Regions from separate parts of the Shewanella sp. SM21 genome, predicted to be linked through region 4. Evidence: predicted binding sites of a transcription regulator. Region 4 holds the regulator's gene; each other region holds the start of a gene.
What was found. Region 4 encodes LexA, which represses DNA repair genes until DNA is damaged. Its sites were predicted from a motif close to TACTGTATNNNNATACAGTA; they were not measured.
Positions count from the first base shown of each region.

Region 1: the regulator LexA is predicted to act here: its motif matches at 3,402-3,421, upstream of recG (ATP-dependent DNA helicase RecG).
Region 2: the regulator LexA is predicted to act here: its motif matches at 1,525-1,544, upstream of recA (recombinase RecA).
Region 3: the regulator LexA is predicted to act here: its motif matches at 2,338-2,357, upstream of L5L94_RS09160 (YebG family protein).

Region 1 covers NZ_JAKKRL010000015.1:51,834-57,427, forward strand. Annotated here, with positions in the region: gene L5L94_RS18165 (DUF3014 domain-containing protein) at 210-1,106, opposite strand; gene recG (ATP-dependent DNA helicase RecG) at 1,310-3,385, opposite strand; gene L5L94_RS18175 (DNA-binding response regulator) at 3,577-4,173, opposite strand; gene L5L94_RS18180 (sensor histidine kinase) at 4,173-5,252, opposite strand; gene L5L94_RS18185 (hypothetical protein) at 5,371-5,594, opposite strand, start outside.
Region 2 covers NZ_JAKKRL010000004.1:94,616-100,209, forward strand. Annotated here, with positions in the region: gene mutS (DNA mismatch repair protein MutS) at 1-1,249, opposite strand, end outside; gene recA (recombinase RecA) at 1,652-2,719, shown strand; gene L5L94_RS06540 (regulatory protein RecX) at 2,737-3,207, shown strand; gene alaS (alanine--tRNA ligase) at 3,529-5,594, shown strand, end outside.
Region 3 covers NZ_JAKKRL010000006.1:36,369-41,962, forward strand. Annotated here, with positions in the region: gene prc (carboxy terminal-processing peptidase) at 1-612, opposite strand, end outside; gene proQ (RNA chaperone ProQ) at 641-1,270, opposite strand; gene L5L94_RS09155 (GAF domain-containing protein) at 1,551-2,009, opposite strand; gene L5L94_RS09160 (YebG family protein) at 2,027-2,326, opposite strand; gene L5L94_RS09165 (paraquat-inducible protein A) at 2,533-3,165, shown strand; gene L5L94_RS09170 (paraquat-inducible protein A) at 3,167-3,784, shown strand; gene L5L94_RS09175 (PqiB family protein) at 3,771-5,594, shown strand, end outside.
Region 4 covers NZ_JAKKRL010000005.1:86,261-91,854, forward strand. Annotated here, with positions in the region: gene mtr (tryptophan permease) at 1-272, opposite strand, end outside; gene plsB (glycerol-3-phosphate 1-O-acyltransferase PlsB) at 272-2,695, opposite strand; gene lexA (transcriptional repressor LexA) at 2,856-3,476, shown strand; gene L5L94_RS08070 (cell division inhibitor SulA) at 3,473-3,985, shown strand; gene coxB (cytochrome c oxidase subunit II) at 4,389-5,594, shown strand, end outside.

The DNA.
Region 1 (5,594 bases), on a different contig from region 4:
CGTGGTCATTCTACACTATGCCCTTTCTTTTTATGAAGCCATTTGCATTGTGCGGGTTAACGGAATGGGATCAAGTGCTGTGATTTACAGCACTTATTCGACATTGAGTAACAAATATCGCAGTGGCTATCTGATTTCGCTGACGCTTTAACTTACAGGTTAAAATGAAAAAAGGCGCACTGAGCGCCTTTTGGCATGAGCTTGATAACCTATTGCGACAATTGATTCTCGATTTTACGCAGCGCTACTTTCAACTTGCGAGTATTTTCTGGACCCATACGGATCAACAGTTTTTGTGCACTGGGTAGTGCCTCTAAGTTAGGGTCAACGAATTGATAGTTAACGCTAATTGAATTCAGCTCAATCGGATCTTCAATAATAGGTGCTGCGAGTAACATTTTAATCGCTTGCAGCATTCTGTCGTTAAATTTGGCGTTGCTGTAGCCGAGTTCGGTAAAGGCTTCCTCTAGGAGCGGCGTCAGTTGCTTGTAAGTTGTGATTAAGCTCTGTTCGTCCATTTTGGCAATCGAGTCAACATAGGCATCGTATCTGTGGAAACCCTCAGGATTTAAATACACTTTGTTGGTGATTTCTGAGACTGAGAACAGCTTCTCTGGTCCTTTAAGTGGGCTAACTTTACGGGTTAATTCACCCTGAGCTAGGTTATCCACGAATACCACAAATTGGCGGACGAGATCTTGCTGCACTAACGAAGAACTCAGCACATTGTTATTGATCATGGCGAGGGCTTTTTGTTGCACAAATGCATCACTTTCAGCCAGCACAGGCACAGGTTCTACGACAACTTCAGGCTCTGCCACTGCAGTGGTTTCAGTGCTATTGGTGTTCGTTTCTGTAACGGCAGGCGTCGTCTCTGTGGTTTCAGGCTCTGGCGCACTTTCGAGCGTCATAGGTTCAGATGGCGGTGTTTCAGGCAATACAATAGGGGCGTTAGGAATGAGTTTAGGTGAGTCAGAATCACCGCTGTAGTAATAATATCCTCCGGCAGAAAGTAGCACGACGAGCACTATCGCAAAAAGCGCAAAGCGATTGCTGCTAGAAGAAGTCTCTTGAGGTGTTATTCTATCATCTTGATTAACTTGCATTTTACATCCTTCGCTTGAGTGTCAAGGTAACTTGGTGAATACATGCAGCTAACATTAAAGTGCAAGAGCGGGCTATTTGAAGGCCGCAGGTTCATTTTGCAAGTTTCCATGCGCTTGTCTATAGCGCTTAGCTGAACATAAACAATTTATTTCGAGTAAAGGCAGATGTTACGCCTCGTTCTTTACCCTTTAATATTTGCGGCCTAAGCCTGCACATAGTGCTGTCTGTGCCCGAGCCAACGTAAAATAATTGCATCGACTTTTTCGGGAGCTTGCGCCATTACATGGCTCGCTAATTTCTGAATGTGTGGGATCAAAGCTTGATCGCGCACCAGATCGGCAATTTTGAGCTCAGCCAGTCCTGTTTGCTTAGTGCCAAGCACTTCACCCGGGCCACGAATTTCTAAATCTTTCTGCGCTATGATGAAACCATCATTGCTTTGTCTGAGTACGCTCAGTCTTTGGGTGGCGGTATGGCTCAACGGCGCCTTGTAGAGTAACACACAATGGCTTGCGATGGCGCCTCGACCGACTCGTCCGCGCAGTTGATGTAGTTGTGCTAGACCTAAACGTTCAGGGTTTTCAATGATCATCAGGCTGGCATTAGGCACGTCGACGCCCACTTCAATCACGGTTGTTGCTACCAGTAGATGAATAATGCCTGCCTTAAAGTCGGCCATGATTTGCTGTTTCTCGGCGCTCTTCAATCTGCCATGCACTAGGCCAATATTGAGCTCGGGCAGGACGAGGCGCAGTTCTTCGGCTGTGTCTTCGGCGGCTTGGCATTCGAGCACTTCGGATTCTTCAATCAGAGTACACACCCAATAGGCCTGACGTTGGTCGCTGATGACAGCGTTGCGGACCCGTTCAAGCACTTCGTTACGGCGTAAATCAGCAATCGCCACAGTGGTCACTGGAGTTCGCCCCGGCGGCAGTTCATCGATAATGGACGTGTCGAGATCCGCATAGGCCGTCATCGCTAGCGTGCGCGGGATCGGCGTTGCCGTCATGATCAATTGATGCGGGTGGAAACCTTGGTTCACGCCCTTTTCCCGCAGGCCTAAGCGTTGGTGTACGCCGAATCTGTGTTGCTCATCGATAATAATTAACGCGAGTTTGCTAAAGACTACATGCTGCTGGAAGATGGCATGGGTCCCAATTACCATCTGGGCTGCGCCAGATTCAATATCCGCAAGGGATTGGGTTCTGGCCTTGCCTTTAAGTTTTCCCGCCAGCCAACCTACCTTAAGTCCGAGTGGCTCAAACCAAGCGGCAAAGTTAGTTGCATGTTGCTCGGCCAATAACTCGGTCGGTGCCATCATGGCAACTTGATAACCGTTTTCAATCGCTTGTAATGCCGCCATCGCCGCGACTAAGGTTTTGCCAGAGCCAACATCCCCTTGCACTAAGCGCATCATAGGGTGCGGTTTTTCTAAATCTTTGCCTATATCAGCCACGACTCTTTGCTGGGCGCCAGTCGGTTTAAAGGGCAAAGCGGCGAGGAAAGGATTGAGCAACTGTCCCGTGGCCTGCATGGTGACAGCGGCATCTAAATTACTGCGCTGCCTTAGGCGTAACATGCTGAGATTGTGGGCGAGTAATTCTTCCTGCACGAGTCGCTGCTGTGCAGGGTGTTGGCCTAACTCTAAATCGAACTGAGAGATCCCCGCAGGAGGTCGGTGCAGCGTCTGCAGCGCTTGTTTAAGGCTGATGTTATTCGGTTGCAACTGCGGTGGCAGCAGCTCAGTTAAGCCACCCTCTTCCAGCAATACCAAAGCTTGCTCCGTCAGCTTTAGCCAACTCGCCTGTTTTAAGCCCTCAGTTGTGGGATAAATCGGCGTTAGGGTATCGCTTAGGTGAACATCTTCACCGGGATACACGACTTTATATTCTGGATGCACTATCTCAGCTTGATGACTACCACGGCGCACTTCACCATAGGCGCGGATCATCAAACCATTTTGCATGGCATTACGTTGGGCGACGGAAAAGTTAAAGAAGCGCATGCTCAAGCTGCCTGTATCGTCGCGCACATTGCAGACCAGCATACGCTTGCGGCCTTGGATTATTTGTGTCGATTGGATTTCAGCTTCTATAGTGCCGTAACCGCCTAGGCTGAGGGCGGCAATGGGATAGATTTGGGTTCTGTCTTCGTAGCGCAGGGGTAAGTGAAACAGCAGATCTTGTACTGTTGTGATGCCGAGCTTTGCGAGTTTCTCCGCGACCTTTTTGGCGACGCCTTTGAGGTCGGTGATCGGAACAAGATCCAATTGCTGCAAGTCGTTAGCACTCAATCACTGTGAATTTATACATATATTAACAGAGAATAAGCGTAAGGCAATCTCAAGGGGAATTAGGGTGTTATCAAATTTTGTTTGGAAGCATAGCTAATATCCTTCTGTGGCCTTAAGACCACAAAATTGTTGATAAGATATCGTTAGGCTGAAAGCGTGGTTAACTGTGAGTGTTATTACAACCAGCCTTTTTGCTTGGCAATGCGGGCTGCATCGATTCGATTACTGGCATTGAGTTTGGCTATGGCTTCTGAGAGGTAGTTGCGAACAGTCCCTTCGGCGATAAAAAGAGTTTCGGCGATGTCGGAGGTGGATTTGCCTTCGCTAGCGAGACGAAGAGCGCGGCGTTCTTTGTCGTTGAGCGGGTCGACATCGCCAATCGCCATCATGGCAAGTTCAGGATCGATCACTCGTTTTCCCGCCATTACTTGTTGAATCGCGTTGACTAAGGTTTCCGAGGGCGCATCTTTAAGCAGAAAGCCGCCCACACCCGCTTCGATGGCACGTTTAATATAGCCCGCACGGCCGAAGGTGGTAATGACCACTATCTTGGTTTGGCTATGTTGCTCCTTTAACCATGTGGCCAGCTCTAAGCCTGTGCGGCCGGGCATTTCGATATCCGTTAGCAAGAGATCAAAGCTTTGCTGTTTGAGTAAGCTTAGAGCTTCGTCACCGTCACTCGCTTGGGTGATACTAAAACCCCCTGCAAGCGTAAGGAGTGCGGCGAGTGCTCCTCGCACCATAGCTTGATCTTCCGCCAATAAAATCTTCATTAATGTGTTGCTCCCTGCAAAGGTAAACTGACGGTAAAGGTATATCCCTGTTCGAGATTATAGCTCAAGCTGCCGCCTAAACTGTCGAGACGCTCGCGTATACCAGTGAGGCCATTACCTTCTATAAAAGGTTTGGCCGCGGCATTGTCTTTGACTTCTAGCAGCAGGCGGTCTGATTGCTTAGAAAAGTGGATAGAGCATTCACTTGCACCGCTATGGCGAAGAATATTATTAATGAGTTCGGTGAGGATCAAACTCAGTTGGCTTTCTGTGGTTGCACCTAGCTTGGGTAGCTCACCACTGAGCTCGACACTTAAGCCTTTATCCCTTAAGGATTTACAAAGCTGCGTCACGCAACTCTCTAGACCCTTGTGTTTGTAGTCTGACACTGTGTGGCGGATCTGGCTTAAACTTTCCCTCGCAATTTGTCCTAGCTCAATCAATTGGGTTGATGCGAGTTCATATTCTTGTTTTGCGATAAGCTTTTCGGCTAGCTCGGCCTTAAGGGCGATGGAAGAAAGGCTATGCCCCATAATGTCGTGTAGATCCCGCGCGATACGTTCACGCTCAAGCATAGTGGCCAAGGTGGTAATTTCTTGGGCACTTTGCTGTTCTTTCAATTTATGCCGATAACGTCTGCGTTCGGCGACACCAAACATGCCCACGCCGAGCACTAATCCCGAGCCGTAAAGCGGAAAGTAGTAACTGTTAAAGTGGTAAATCTCATTGAGGGCAAACAACAGGCCGATGAGGGCTGCAATAGCCAACAGACAGGTCCGGAGAGGATAAAAAAAGCCAATGAAGAAGGCGGCAAAGGTAAATAGCGAGATAGAGCCTGGGTTGATTGGTGTGATCGCTATTGCTATGACCACCATAATGAGAATGGGCAGATAGGCGCTACGGCTATTGCACTTATAGGTCCAAAAATAACTGGCAATAAAAGGGATTAACACGGCAAAACTGAGGGCGATTTTCCAGCTTGGATAGGGATTTATGGCAAGTGGGATCAGATAAAACACTAAGTTTATCAAATACACCCAAGCAAGTTTTCGTTCGAGCTGAAGGGGAGTGCTTATCATGATGCCTCTGTGTCACTGAGTTGGTTGTTGAATGCCCACCGATGGCATCTGTTTTAATTTATTCTTTTTAGGGATTGGCGCTATCGTCAGCGCCATAGATCCCCGTTAACAACTTTGTCTATTTTGCACTTAATTGCTGATTTTGTTGAAGCAAAAATTTTGCCCAACCATAATCTGCTTGTACTTTGATCGCTTGTTGCCAATCTTCAATCGCGCCTTGGCTATCGCCTAATTCCTGTTTAGCGAGCCCGCGCCACGTGTAGGCTTCGGCTTCACCCCAGCAAATGTTGTCGCAAGGCTGGGCGAATCTTTCTATGGCTGTAGTGGCTAAGGTCTTAGCAT
Region 2 (5,594 bases), on a different contig from region 4:
CGACTATCGCGCGCTCAAGTAGGGCTTGCTCAGCGGGGAACTCGCCTAAGTGTTGACGCAATTGAGTCGTGTGCGGCGCGCTCAGTGTACTTAAACTCTGTTGTAATTCAGGCAATAAGCCCAGAGCTTGACGTAAACGGGCAAAGTCTCTTGGGCGAGCGGTACGCAGCGCGAGTCTTGCCATGATACGTTCGATATCGCCAAGTGCCTTTAACTGCTCATGCAAATCTTCGTGGGCAGCGGTATCGAGGAGTTCAGTCACCGCCTGTTGGCGCGCCTTGATTTGCTTAGGATCTCGCAGAGGCTGATGGATCCAGCGTTGTAACATACGACTGCCCATAGGCGTTGCCGTGTTATCTAATACTGCGGCTAAGGTATTATCGCGGCCACCGGCAAGGTTTTGAGTTAATTCTAAATTACGGCGAGTTGCCGCATCGAGTACTATGCTATCGGTTTGATTGAAGCGGATAATGGCATTGATATGAGGCAGTGCCGTGCGCTGTGTGTCTTTGACATATTGCATCAAGCAACCCGCAGCCTGCAGTGATAAACGTGCATCTGCGATGCCAAAACCATGTAAGTCTTTCGTGCCAAACTGGGCCAGTAGTAACTTGATACTCGTATCGTAATCAAATTCCCACTCGGGGCGACGGCGTTTGCCTTTAAAACCGTTAAGTAGCCCAAGTTCACCAAAGTCTTCACTGTAGAGAATTTCAACGGGATTAGTGCGTTGCAATTCCGCTTCTAATGACTCTCGGGTGTCGAGCTCTGCAATCACAAAACGTCCGGATGAAACATCTAATGTGGCATAACCAAAACCGACTTTACCTTGATAAACCGCGGCTAACAGATTGTCTTGGCGTTCTTGTAGCAACGCTTCGTCGGTTAAGGTGCCAGGTGTGACAATTCGCACCACTTTACGTTCTACGGGCCCTTTAGATGTCGCGGGATCGCCAATCTGTTCGCAAATCGCAACTGATTGACCAATTTGAACTAATTTTGCAAGATAGCCTTCCACAGCATGGTAAGGAAGTCCCGCCATCGGAATAGGATCGCCACCACTTTTACCGCGCGCAGTGAGTGAAATGCCTAACAGCTCAGAAGCGCGTTTAGCATCGTCATAAAACAACTCGTAGAAGTCACCCATGCGATAAAACAGCAACATATCGTGATGTTCTGCTTTCATCGTCAAGTACTGACGCATCATAGGAGTATGTTTTTCTAAATCATCGGTATCAATTACATTCATTAAATCGTTATCGTCCGTTGTGACTGCCTAAAGGCGATACAGTTTGTGTGGTTAAGGGTGATTAAGCGCTATGGAAGCGGAAGACTGCTGTACAATTTTCAGCTAAAAAGACCACGCAAAATTTGTTGCGCCAATCTTAGCAATAATTTAGCGAAAATTGAGCCCTTAACGATGGATATTGATCAAAGGGAGCTATTATCTGATTTGATCTTCGCTAAAACCTTGGCCATATTAAAAATCCTATCAGCTAAAAATAATTCAGTCACAGGTCTTGATACTGTATGATTGTACAGTATACTAGTCAGCAGAATTAAGACAAAAAGCGCGGCTTTTTGAATTACCCGTTTGTAAATTGAATATCACTTTTGACAGCTTAATGCTTGTCTTGATGAGGGAACAGGAATGAAGGTCGATCCAAATAAAGAGAAAGCACTTGCTGCGGTATTGATCCAAATTGAGAAACAATTTGGTAAAGGCTCCATCATGAAGCTGGGCGAAGATCGCTCTATGGATGTTGAGACCATTTCTACCGGTTCTCTGTCTCTGGACGTTGCTTTAGGTGCTGGCGGTTTGCCAATGGGTCGTATCGTTGAGATCTATGGTCCTGAATCATCAGGTAAAACAACACTGACTTTAGAAGTGATTGCGGCAGCGCAACGTGAAGGCAAAACCTGTGCCTTTATCGATGCAGAGCATGCACTAGACCCTATTTATGCTAAAAAATTGGGCGTAGATATTGATAACCTGCTGTGTTCGCAACCGGATACCGGCGAGCAAGCGCTTGAGATTTGTGATGCTTTAACTCGTTCAGGCGCTGTTGACGTTATCGTAGTCGACTCCGTGGCGGCATTAACGCCTAAAGCTGAAATCGAAGGCGAAATTGGTGATTCTCACATGGGCCTAGCGGCGCGTATGATGAGCCAAGCCATGCGTAAACTTGCGGGTAACTTAAAGCAATCTAACACCTTACTTATCTTCATCAACCAAATCCGGATGAAGATTGGTGTGATGTTCGGTAACCCAGAAACTACAACCGGTGGTAACGCGCTGAAGTTTTATGCTTCTGTTCGTTTAGACATTCGCCGCACTGGTGCCATTAAAGACGGCGATGAAGTGGTCGGTAACGAAACTCGCGTTAAAGTGGTGAAAAACAAGGTTGCAGCGCCGTTTAAGCAGGCTGAGTTCCAAATCCTTTATGGCCAAGGTATTAACCGTACTGGTGAGTTAGTAGACTTAGGCGTAGCCCATAAGTTGATTGAAAAAGCGGGCGCTTGGTACAGCTATAAAGGTGATAAAATCGGCCAAGGTCGTGCTAATGCTGGCAAATATCTGACTGAAAACCCAGCTATTGCTGCTGAAATTGACAAGACGCTACGTGAGTTGCTTTTGAGCAATCCTAGTGCCTTGGCTGCCAAAGCTGATGATAGCATTGAGGATAATATTGATTTAGAGACAGGCGAAGTATTCTGAGTCAGTCAGCCCATCAAATTGCGGTCGCGCTGTTAGCGCGCCGCGATTATTCCCGTTTACAAATCCGCGATAAATTGCTCGAAAAAGGTGTCGAACTTAACGATATCGAACCTGTACTCGATGCTTGCGAATCCTCCGGTTTTATTAATGATGCTCGTTATGCCGAACTGTTAGTGCGTAGCCACATCAGTCGAGGTCACGGTGCAATACGCATCCGCCAAGCAATCGCACAGAAAGGCTTATCTAAAGATTGTATTGAAGCCGCTTTGGTTAATTGTGATTGTGACTGGTTTGAGCTAGCAAAAGATAAAGCCACCAAAAAGTATGGCGTTCCCCGTGTGACAGAAGTGAAGGGCTCTAAAGCTCGGGATCTCATCGCAAAGGAAAAGGCCAAACGAGTGCGTTTTTTAATGGGCCAAGGCTTTAGCTACGATCAAATCACTTACGCACTAGATTCAGATCCCAATGATCTCGATGAAGATTATTAAATTTGAAGCTAATACTGTAAAAGCTCATCTAAATATCATCAATGAGTCTTGTCCATTTCGTACTTCACATTAGACTCAAGCTTGCTTAAATATTGTCCATTCCGCGATAAACTTACGCCGTCTTTATTTGTGCTTTATCCTATCGTTTTGCTTCTAGTGACTCAGGTGTGGGCGATTCACGCTAAAATATTAAATTCCTGATGTGTATATCACCAATCAAGACTGGTCGTCCTTCCTTAGTCTGCTTATAATGCTGGGCAAATAGAAATACGGCTAGCCTAAGGCGTAGCTGGTAATGCTTACCCAATTCAGGATGATTTCATGTATCAAACTACAGCAGAGCTCAGAAGCGCTTTCCTCGAATTTTTCCGCAGCAATGGTCATCAAGTTGTGGACAGTAGTTCATTAGTGCCAGGCAACGATCCCACACTTTTATTTACCAATGCAGGCATGAACCAGTTCAAGGACGTGTTTCTTGGCATGGACAAACGCAATTATACGCGTGCGACCACTGCTCAACGTTGTGTACGCGCCGGTGGTAAACATAACGATTTGGATAACGTTGGCTACACAGCACGTCATCACACCTTTTTCGAAATGCTAGGTAACTTCAGTTTTGGAGATTATTTCAAAGAAGAAGCGATTCGTTTGGGTTGGACTTTTTTAACTGAAACGTTAAAGCTGCCGAAGGAACGTCTGTGCGTCACTATTTATCAGACAGATGATGAAGCCTTTGAAATCTGGAATAAAAAAATTGGTGTCGCTGCCGAGAACATCATACGTATCGGTGACAATAAAGGTGCTGCCTTTGCGTCAGATAACTTCTGGCAAATGGGTGATACCGGTCCTTGTGGTCCATGTACTGAGATTTTTTATGACCATGGTGATCATATTTGGGGCGGACGTCCAGGCAGTCCTGAAGAAGATGGCGACCGTTTCATCGAAATCTGGAACATCGTTTTCATGCAGTACAACCGTCAAGCATCGGGTGAAATGTTACCTTTGCCTAAGCCCTCGGTTGATACAGGCATGGGGATTGAGCGTATTGCTGCGATTATGCAGGGCGTACATTCTAACTACGAAATCGATATTTTCCGTACTTTGATTGCTAAAGCCGCAGAGGTCATTGGTGTTAGTGACTTATCTGAAAAGTCGCTGCGAGTCATTGCCGATCATATCCGTTCATGTGCATTTTTAATTGCCGATGGCGTTATGCCGTCGAACGAAGGCCGTGGTTATGTGCTGCGCCGTATTATTCGCCGCGCAGTTCGCCATGGTAACAAGTTAGGTGCGACCGAAGCTTTCTTCTACAAGCTGGTTCCGTCTTTGATTGCGGTGATGGGCGATGCAGCAAAAGGGTTAGCTGAGACTCAAGCGATTGTTGAAAAAGCACTGAAAGCGGAAGAAGAGCAATTTGCTCGTACGCTTGAACGTGGTTTAGGCATTTTAGATACTGCCTTAAACGAGTTGAAAGGTGACACCTTAGACGGTGAAACCGTATTTAAGCTGTATGACACCTATGGCTTCCCAATGGATTTGACCGCTGATGTCTGCCGTGAGCGCAACATCATTGTCGATGAAGCAGGTTTTGAAGTCGCCATGGCTGAGCAACGTAGCCGCGCACAAGCTGCCGGTAACTTTGGTGCAGATTATAACGCTGCGCTGAAAATTGATGCTGAAACTGCATTTAGTGGTTACACCGAATTAGCGGGTCAAGCTAAGGTCACCGCGATTTATCAAAATGGTGAGTCAGTGACGGCGATCAAAGCGGGTGATGAAGCCGTTGTCGTGCTCGATGTAACCCCTTTCTACGCGGAATCTGGCGGTCAAGTAGGCGATAAGGGCCAATTGGTTGCGAACGGTATTGAGTTTACGGTAAACGATACGCAAAAGTATGGTCAAGCAACGGGCCATCAAGGTGTTTTGGCTACTGGTAGCTTGAGTGTTGGCCAAGTTGTTGAAGCGAAAGTGGACAAAAAACTGCGTCACCGTACTCAGTTAAACCATTCTGTTACGCATTTACTGCATGCCGCACTGCGTCAAGTGCTCGGTACTCATGTTTCGCAAAAAGGTTCTTTGGTTGATCCTGAGCGTTTACGTTTTGACTTCTCCCATTTCGAAGGTGTAAAAGCTGCTGAATTAAAAGAAGTTGAAGAATTAGTTAACACTCAAATTCGTCGTAACCATGAGCTAAAAACCGCTGAAATGGGCATAGATGAAGCTAAAGAGAAAGGCGCTATGGCACTCTTTGGTGAGAAATATGATTCACAAGTGCGTGTTGTGACTATGGGCGATTTCTCTATCGAATTGTGTGGCGGTACACATGTCGGTCGCACTGGCGATATCGGCTTATTTAAAATCACCTCTGAAGCGGGTATTGCAGCGGG
Region 3 (5,594 bases), on a different contig from region 4:
TTGAATCAAGCGTTTAATAGCGTTGTTATAACGCTTTTGCAGGATATCAACAATCTCAGGCCATTTCTTACCTGTGAGTTTCAGATTTAGCGCATCGTATTTAACACGTTGACGCCATAACTCATTGATCTCGGCTTGATCTTTTGGCCATGCGGCCTCATCGCGGTCGTACTCATAGGCATCACCGGGCGCAGAAAAATCCATCTCTTTATCTAATAGAGATAAAGCATAGACAAAGCCTTCATAGCGGCGCTTTTGGACGATATCAAACATTTTATAGGCAGGCTCAAGTTCACCAGAACTGAGCATGTCATCGAATTGGGTAGCATAAGGTTTAAAACTATCGACATCCGCTTGGGTTAACACATTGCGGCGATAGTCTAACTGCTGCAGATAACGATCAAAAATTTGCGCAGAAAAGGCGTCATCAAGATTGAATCTATGATAGTGCGAACGAGTGTATAAGTCCGTTACCCTTTTGCTCGCAACCTTATGTTGCGCTTCCTGCTTGAGAGTGGGTAACTCGCTGATTTGAATCGTGGGTGGTACGGCCCAAGCCGAGAATCCGACAAAAACAGTGGCGATCGAGGTAGCCAAAGTGAGTTTTCGCATCAACAAGTTACTCCGTTTTAATAAATGATTACAGCAGGATATGTTCTGCTCTAACTTTAATCGTTAGGCCACTATCAAGCTGAACATGAATATCTTCCTTGTTAATGTCAGTAATCACACCGGCTACGGGTGTCATACCTAATTTAACATTGACGCGTTGTTTTTTCGTTAAATCAGTCAATTGTGCTTGAACATAATTGACGACTGGCGCTGCAGCTTTTGGTGCAGGCTTAGCAGGACGCTCAGTTTTAGGACGCTGAGGAACAGCCACCTTTTTAGGTGCTTTCTTCGCCGCGGGCTTAGGTGCAAGTGCTGCACGTTTCGCTTTGGCCTTATCCTGACTCTCTTTCAACATGGCTTGAGCATGATCAATGTGCTCTTGCTCTAACTCGCCGCAAGGTTCGCCATCCAGGTTTACGCGTTGTGCGCCTGCTTTAACGCACTTTAAATAGCGCCAGCTGCTGGTGTAACGTCTCAAGGCAACTCTGAGCTGAGTTTTACTGACTTTAGAATCATCAGCCAACCTTTCAGCCAAATCTTGAAACAATCCGATTTTTAATGGCTTAGTTTCACCTTCAGCAATAAAGCACAAAGGAAATGTTTCATACAAATACGCCAAAATTGCATTGGTGTCGGTCAACTTTTCTGTTGATTCCATCATTACTTCCACAGTCAAAAAGGGACATCGATTCGAGGTGATATATATCAGCTTCTTACATGTCGTTTATCTTCGTTAAACTCAATATTGAGTCAACGTACAAATTAGCATCCTAGCCGCGTTTACTAAAGTTAAAAAATATACCTTAACAAATTTTGACAGCTCAAAACACTAAGCTTATTCATTGCATGCCAATCAAACCAGCTTAATGCGTGCAGGCGCATATTATAAGGCGCACGCCACCGATTGCGACTATGAATTATGCGTTATTGTACGCAAATTAATCAAATAGGCAGTTTTCAAAACTTTTAACCAGTAATTCCAGCCCCTTTTGGTCTTCTTCATCGAAACGATCGAAGATAGGACTGTCAATATCGAGCACGGCAACCACGTTACCTTGCGCACGAACTGGCACAACGATTTCAGAATTACTGGCAGAATCACAGGCAATATGACCATCAAATTGATGGACATCAGCCACTCGCTGAGTTTGATTAGTGAATGCTGCTGTACCACACACACCTTTTCCTAACGGAATGCGTGTACAAGCCACTTTACCTTGAAACGGGCCAAGTACCAGTTGTTCACCACGCATGACGTAGAATCCCACCCAGTTCAGCTCAGTTAAATTATCATTGAGCAAGGCTGAAAAATTCGCCATCGCCGCAACAAGGTCGTCTTCCCCTTCCAACAAGGCCAAGGCTTGACGGTTAAGTGACTCATAAAATTTCGATTTCATTACATTTCCTAACAATTTTATTCTGCTGCTTCGGTCTTTTTAGCCGCTTTTTTCGCTGCAGGCGGATTCGTTGGCGTACTATTAACCTGAACGGCGCCTTTAAGCAAGTTCGTCAGCTCATCTTTATTGTTAGCAAAATAGAATGCGAGCTTTTCGCCCACACTTTCATCTATACCCAAATCAGCTTTTTGAATGAAGGGGATAAGGTTATCGGCGATATCGAGCATCTTATCGTAGGCATCAGCCTCCTTCTTAGATGTGAATGTCATCTTTTCAACCCCTTCTCTGACCACGACAAACTGTGTTATTACTGCCATGACTGCCCTCGCACTGTTTTTATATACAGTAACTAGAGTGACATAGATTGAACTTGTGATGCAAGTGTTCTGATTAATCTGATATTATTAGCGTACTTTCGTTGCCAAGATTATAAAGCGCTAGACGTGGCTTAACAGCTAACTAGCACGACACTTTGCACCGATCTCGCTGTTATTACTCCTATTAGGCTAATATATATTTTTATATGCATGAAAACGCAGCAGAAAATTCAGTAACCCTATGCCGCTCCTGCGATTTAGCAGTCCGCAAACGTGCCTTGCCTAGCGGCGTTAGAGCAATCTGTCCTCGTTGCAGCACTGCACTTTATGACACGCCATACTGCTCTGTGAATGGTATGTTAGCCCTATGTATTTCGGCATTAGTGTTTTATTTCCCTGCCAATTTTTTACCCGTACTCGAGATCCACTTTTTCGGCAGTATTCGTACTACTACGGTTTTCCAAGGGGCATTTGCAGTATTTGACCAAGGCTATTGGGTTGTAGGTGTCGCCGTACTTGCCGCAGCTGTGATAGGTCCAGGCTTATTACTGTTATCGATATTGACACAGATTTTAATTGTGAAATGGGGATTGAGTAGCCTTTTTTGGCGTAACTCATTGAAGCAGTTGTTAAAATTTCATGGCGTCTTATCGCAACTCACTATGCTGGAAATTTATGTGATCAGCTTCTTAGTTTCATCATTTCAGCTATCTGATTTTTCGGACATTTATTTTGGTATGGGCACATTTTGCTTCACTATGCTGTTTCTCGTGACCTTGTTTCTACAAAGAGAATACGACTTAGAACATATGTGGACGTTATTGGAAGGTCATAGCTGATATGAAACAACAAGGTAAAGATATCGGCCTATGTCTCTGTAAAGTGTGTCGCCAACTCAACAGCAGTGAACTCACGCACTGTCAGCGCTGTGAAACTGAGTTGCACGTCAGAGACTATTCCAGCCTGCAAAAAAGTTGGGCTTTGTTGATTACCGCTGCCATCTTACTGGTGCCAGCCAACATTTACCCTATCACTATGCTGACCAATCAAGGGCAAGTGCGGCACGACACCATTTTTTCAGGCATTTTGCATTTAGTGCATTCAGATATGCTGCCTATTGCCATCATAGTGTTTACCGCCAGTATTTTAGTACCATGGATTAAAATCATCGGCTTATCCATTTATCTGTGTGCGATAAGCTTTGATATCCCGATTTCAAAAAAGAAATTGATGGTGGGTTTTCACATCATCGAATGGATTGGCCGCTGGTCAATGCTCGATTTATTTGTCATCTCAATCACAGTGGCATTAGTGAACATGGGACAATTACTCGACGCGAAACCCGCGCCTGCGGCTACCGCATTTGCCTTGGTGATTCTGTTAACTCAGTTAGCCGCAAAAGTTTTAGACACTCGTTTACTCTGGGATCGATTGGAACCTCAAGATGACACAAATTGAATCGCCGAAAGTTGTAAAGAAAAAACTCTTTTCGCCCATTTGGCTGCTTCCTATTGTCGCGTTGGCATTAGGTGCTTGGCTGGGCATTAAGAGCATTAAAGAATCGGGGGTTGAAATTCAAATTCACTTTCCGAGCGCCACAGGGATTGATGTGGGTAAAACCTTAGTCAAATACCAAGGTTTGACTGTCGGTAAAGTTAAAGACATTGGCATAGATGACGATCTCAAAGGCGTGAACGTCAAGGTCATGATGGACTACCGCGCTAAGCCTTTTTTGAATAAAGAAACCCTCTTCTGGCTTGTCACACCTAAAGCAAGTATTACAGGTGTTGAAGGCTTAGATGCGCTGTTTTCGGGTAACTATATTGCTATCCAACCAGGGAAAGGTAATGCCTCGACCTTTTTTGAAGCAGAACGCCAACCGCCGCCGATGCAAATCGGCTCAGAAGGTGTGATGGTCGAATTGACCTCCGATAAACTCGGTTCACTCGATGTTGGCTCGCCAATATTTTTCCGCCAAATCCCCGTGGGTAGCGTGGTCAGCTATCGTTTAGATGGCAATCAAAGAGTCATTATCAGCGCTTTCATTCAAGAGCAATACGCGCGATTAGTGAAGAAAAATTCTCACTTTTGGAATGTTTCTGGCGTCAAAATTGATGCTTCACTAACTGGAGTTAAAGTCAGTTCAGAGAGTTTGGCATCCATTCTGGCTGGCGGCGTGAGTTTCAGCTCTGACGATAAAGCAGACATAGCTAAAAACGGTGACGTTTTTTCGCTTTATGATTCAGAAACCACTGCCCTTGGCGGCATAGAAATAAACCTGACCATGGCTGACGCTAACGGTGTCGACAAAGGTACCCGCATCGTTTATCGCGGCATGAGCATTGGCAGTATTTTAAGTAAACAACTCACGTCTAATGGTGTTACAGCCGTGGCTAAGTTTGAACCTCAATACGGTTCACTGTTAACTAACGACGGCGTGTTTTGGCTTGAAGGTGCTGATATTTCCCTCTCAGGCATTAAAAATCCAGAACGTTTACTGACAGGTAGCGTGATCAACTTCCTGCCAGGCATCAACACCAAAAGCTCGGTACCAAACAGCTTTGTCTTACAATCAAAGGCGCCTGATTTACTGCAATCTAAGAAGCGTTTCTTGACCCTAACCTCAGCCGAAAACATGGGTATTTCAGCGGGCGCTCAGGTTCGCTTCAAGCAAATTCCCATTGGTTCAGTGCTTGCGGTTAAGTTAACCAAAGATTTATCGGCGGTGGAATACCAACTCGAGCTACAACCTGAGTTTGCCAGTCTAATTCGCAGCGACAGCTATTTTGTGCCTGAGTCAGCATTAACGGTAAACGCATCGTTAGACGGGGTCTCAGTCAAAGCAAGGGATTTTACAACACTCACTCAAGGTGCAGTTAGCTTGATCCAAGGTCATAGCGACACACCTTTAGTTGCTAACAGCGCTCTGCCCCTCTTTAGCTCTGTGGATGCCGCGACAGCTTTTTATGATCGTCAGCAGCAAGTGCATTTAACGTTAATCAGTCAAGATGGCGCCGATGTCAGCCAAGGCTCACCGATTTACTATAAAAAAATGCAAATTGGTACAGTTGACTCAGTGAACTGGCAAAGCAAAACCGAAGACTTCGCTATCAAGCTCGCTATCGACAAACAGTTTCAACCCTTGCTGAAAAAGCCAAAAGTATTCTGGCGTAACAACGCCGTGGATATCAGTGCCAGTCTTGCCGGTATTGATGTCGCCGTTGCCCCGCTACAAGGGGCATTAAAGGGCAGCATCAGTCTGGGACTG
Region 4 (5,594 bases):
CAAAACTGCCCAAGAGTTTGCTTGCTTAAGGTATCGAAGCTAGCACCGGGTTCGAAATGTAAATTGGTTTCGAGCAACAATAAACCCGACATCAACATGCAAAACCAAATGCCCAATAACATCAAAATCGAATAGCCAAACCACATACCTGCACCGACCACCGGCAGAGAAAACATCCCAGCACCTACGGTCGTGCCAGCAATAATCATGGCACCACCGAGCAAGGACTTACCTGCGGGCTTATGCTTAGCCGCATTCATATGATTTGCCATTAAACTGTGTGCTCCGCGGTGACACTCGCCACTATCGTTTGTCTCACTGACGGACGTAATAAGCTATTGGCCTGATCTCGTATGCGATTGATATTGGACTTATCTTCACTATCCGCCAGATATCCCAATTCTTTAAGCTTCACGCTCAAAGTACCGTAGAGTTTTTTATCGTAGAACTCAGGCGCGGTAATACCATGTAAAGCCCCTAAACGCTGGGCGAGTAAATGGCTCTCAGACTCAAGTTCTGAGCGCTCCATTTTAGGTCTGTTCGCTAACAGATTGAAAATAATAGCGTAGCGTTGCAGAGTTTCACTCACTGAACTGGCTAACAACAATAATTGGCTTGAGTGCTCAGGCACGACAGTTAAGGTATCAGTCTCAACCACTAAATCTTGCCCAATCAGGAAATCCAGCACTTGCTCAACATAGGCTGGTAAGTCTTTAATTCCCATGAAGAGTTCGGCTTTTAGCAGTGGATAAAAATCGGCAACGATTGAAACCACTTGCTGGCGCAGGATCTGTTCATTATGGGTTAAACAACTCGCAATTAATGAAGGAACAATAAATAAGTGAATGATATTGTTACGATAGTAAGTCATAGACACAGCCTGACTCGCTTCAATAGACACTATTTCCCCTAAAGGATCGGCACTAACAACAAACTTGTTCAGCTCTAAACCTTGCTGCACTAAATGCTTACCATCACCTTCGGCAACAGATGTATAAGAAGTGTAAGGCACTTTTTTGAGTAGGGTCAGATACAAATCAAGCTGACGCTCCAGCAGACTACGTTCTAAGGCGTTTTGATCTGTCGCCAGTAAAACTAAGCTAGTCAAAGTCACAGAACTCGCGGCTGCGGCATCATTGATACGCGTCATCACCCGATTAGCCAGCACGTTTACCGCTGGCGTTAACCAACTTGGTTTCTGCTCGGGATCATCGGCCAACTCAGTACGCCAGTTTGGCGCGCGCTCATTTAAGAAGTTTTGCAGAGTAATCGGCTCGCCAAAGTTCACATAACCTTGGCCGAAATTACCAAGTTTGCGAATCGCACCAAACACCTGCCACACAGATTCTTTTTTCTTTTTCTTACCACTTAACTCTTTATGATACGTCGCCACTTCCATCACATGGTCATAGCCTAAATACACAGGCACTAGCGTGACTGGACGCTCGATACCGCGCAGCACACTGTTCATCGTCATGGCGATCATGCCAGTTTTCGGCGCCAACAGACGGCCAGTACGTGAACGGCCACCTTCGGAGAAGTATTCCACCGAATAACCTTTAGCAAACAGCTGATCTAAATACTCACGAAATACTGCGGTGTACAGCTTATTGCCATTAAAACTACGGCGGATAAAGAAGGCACCACCGCGACGGAACATAGGTCCCGCGGGCCAGAAATTGAGGTTAATGCCGGCAGCAATGTGCGGCGGAACCATGCCTTGATAATACAAAATATACGATAACAGCAGGTAATCCATGTGGCTGCGATGGCAAGGCACATAAACAATCTCGTGGCCATCGTGGTGTAACTGCCGAACTTGCTCGGCGCCTTTAATGTTGATCCCGCTGTAAAGCTTGTTCCACAGCCAAGTTAAAAAACGCTCGGCAATACGCACTAAACTGTCTGAGTAATCGGCAGCGATTTCATCGAGATACTCAATAGCCGTCTCGCGCGCTTGGGTCTCAGAAATCTTTTTACTGGCGGCTTCTTCTTGAATCGCTTTGCGCAGCGACTCAGATTTGAGTAACGAATGAAACAGTGCTTGGCGGTTTGGCAGCACAGGCCCTGTCATTACCTTACGTTGACGACGGAAATGCACGCGCGCAACCCGTGCTAACTTATGGGCAATCCCCATGTCGGTGCCATGTTCGTCAGCCATGTAACGCAGGGATACGGCATTCGAAAACTGCACGAAGTTATGTCGACCTAAGAACAGAATCATCAAGCACTTGCGCAACCAAGTCGGGTTTTCCCGCTCAAATACGGCCGCCTTCATAGTGTCGTCTTCTTTCCCTGGCGTGCGACCCCAATACAAGCTCACGGGCACCAGTTGAATATCCAATTCAGGACGTTCCTTATGCACGGCTAACAAACGCATAAAGCATTCGAGGAAAGGCTCATTACCAGCACGTTCGCCAAACAGTGGCTTACGTCCTTGAAGACAGACAACCCGAGGCGCAGTCACACCATTAGCCACTAGAGGCTCATAAGGGCTTGGTAAGCCTAACTTAGCCGTTATTTCGCTCAAAGCAGCGATGTCACTGAGGGATTCTGTTTTCATCACATAAACAAGGGGTCTGGAAGCATCCAGATTCAGATCGGCAAAGGGATCCTGAGGCACCACAATAGTGTGCACTAAGTGTTTTTGGATCCAACGTAATGATTTCAACCAAAGAGAGTCGTGTTTAGGCATTATTCTTATGCAATTAAGTGCGTTTACTAGCCCGATAGAATACCAGACTATGGGCAATATTCGCTAATTCTCTCCAACATAGCTAAAAAGTGGTTAATACTTGCGCTGCAAATAATACTGTATATACTAACAGTAACTGTATAGAAAAACAGGAAACACCATGAGACCTTTGACGCCACGCCAAGCTGAAATTTTAGAGCTAATTAAACGAAATATTGCCGATACTGGCATGCCACCCACTCGGGCAGAAATCGCAACCCGTTTAGGTTTTAAGAGCGCCAATGCGGCTGAAGAACATCTTAAAGCGTTGGCAAAAAAGGGCTGCATTGAGATCATGCCAGGCACATCTCGAGGCATTCGTCTGCCTGCGGAAATCGAAGATTTGACTGAAACAGGTTTACCGCTCATCGGCCAAGTGGCCGCGGGTGAACCTATCCTCGCCCAAGAACATGTTGAACAGTACTACCAAGTCGACCCAAGCATGTTTCATCCCGCCGCCGATTTTTTACTGCGAGTAAAGGGCGACAGCATGAAAAATATCGGTATTCTCGAAGGTGATTTGCTGGCAGTTCATAAAGTAGAACAAGCTAGAAATGGTCAAGTGGTTGTCGCTAGAGTCGATGACGATGTCACTGTTAAACGTTTCGAAAAAAAAGGTAATGTAGTCTATCTACATGCCGAAAATGAAGATTACTCCCCGATTAAAGTGGATTTAGGCTTCCAAAGTTTAACAATTGAAGGACTCGCCGTCGGTGTGATCCGTAATGGAGATTGGCTATGAATAAACTACTTGGCAATGCCCCCCGCCATCCGGGCTTGTGGCTCGATGAAGTCCGTGATGCCGACTATGACTGGCACCATGCGCCTATCGCCTGTATGCCAACTAAGACTCAAGGTCGCCAAGAATTAATTCATCTGAGTGCACAACTCGCTCAGTTAAGCCAACAGGGCCGTTGGTTAGTGCTCATCAACCCACCAAGTATTGGCTACAAGCAAATGCTCGCCAGTGCAGGTGTGCGTATGGATAGAGTTTTGCTGGTACATGCTAAAGATGAAGTCGAAACCCTGTGGGCGATGGAAAAAGCCCTGACAAGTGGTACGTCCAGTGCAGTCATTACTTGGACTCAATCATTAGATGCGCGGGATAATCGACGCCTACAAATCGTGGCTAAAAGTGCCCGAGCTATGGGCATAGTGCTTGAAGACGTAAACAGTCACTTACATGCAGACGTACGTATTGAGCAAGGCAATCTCTTCGGTCAGCAATCTTTTTTTAGCGCTGTACACTAAATATTCATTTAATTTTTTACCTTGAAAGCCGCCTCACCTATGAATGTGAGGCTTTTTTTTGGCAATTTTTCAGATAATTAGATAAATAAGTGATCTTGATCAATATTTAAACAGCAAGTATGGTTGGTTAAGTCGGTGATGATATATCACCTTCCGTGGTCAATGAATCGAGTATTTATCGAACTCGAAGCGCCACTAAAAATAGAGAACAGATTTATTTCAGCAGTATGTGCCAGCGTGGCTAATTACCAGCAGTAACAATACTTGATTAAAAGTAACAGCCGCCAACGCACGTTGAAGTCAAAAAAGCTTTTTTGGGAACTGAAGAGTTTGCATAGAGTTGAGACTTACTGTGTTGCTCTTCTTTGTAGTTGCTATTCGCAATTGGCAGAGGAGAAGTCTTGTGAAGCAATTGTTGTATTGTTTACTCGTGGTGCTTTTCGCACCACCGTTGACCGCCGCAGACATGCGGTTCAACATGACCCCTGGCGTGACCGAGATCAGTGGCAAGGTTTATCACTTGCACATGACCATCTTGTATATCTGCTGCGCAATAGGCCTAGTGGTCTTTGGCGTCATGATTTACGCCATGATCAACCACAGAAAATCCAAAGGCGCTGTCGCGTCCCACTTTCACGAAAGCACTAAAGTTGAAATCGCTTGGACGATTCTGCCATTTATCATTTTGATCTTAATGGCGATTCCAGCGACAAAAACTTTAATCGCAATGGAAGATCCCAGTAACGCCGATCTCACCGTAAAAGTGACGGGGTCCCAATGGAAATGGCATTACAGCTATTTCGATCAAGATATTGATTTTTATAGCATACTGACAACACCCAGAGCACAAATCGAAGGCACCGAAACCAAGGGTGAAAACTATCTATTGGAAGTCGATAAACCGCTCGTTCTACCGATAAACCGCAAAATCCGCTTTCTGATGACTTCAGAGGATGTCATCCATTCTTGGTGGGTACCCGCCTTTGCCATTAAGAAAGATGCCAACCCTGGATTTATCAATGAGGCCTGGACTCGCATCGACAAACCCGGCATTTATCGTGGTCAATGCGCCGAACTCTGCGGTAAAGACCATGGTTTTATGCCTATCGTAGTACAAGCCTTACCCGAAGCCGAGTTTGAGGCTTGGGTCACAGAGCAAAAACAAGCCGCAGGTGCTGCGGCTGAAGCCGCTCAAGCCGCTTTATCACAAACCCTAAGTAAAGAAGAGTTGATGACTCTAGGCGAACAAGTTTACCTCGGGCACTGCGCAGCCTGCCACCAGCCCAATGGCGAAGGATTGCAAGGCGTATTTCCGCCCCTTAAAGGTAGCCCGATTGCAACGGGACCGCTCAGCGGCCACCTTGAAATTGTGCTCAACGGTAAAACGGGTACAGCCATGCAAGCGTTTAGTAAACAATTGACTGCACAAGAAATCGCGGCAGTGACTACCTACGAGCGTAATGCTTGGGGCAATAATACTGGCGATGCAGTGCAAGCCAAAGACGTCAACGAGTACATGAACGGCAATTCTGCACAAACATCCGCCGCGGTACCAAGCAGTACAACCCCGACACCCGCTCCTGCAAAAGACGTCTCAGCTGCAGTCGAT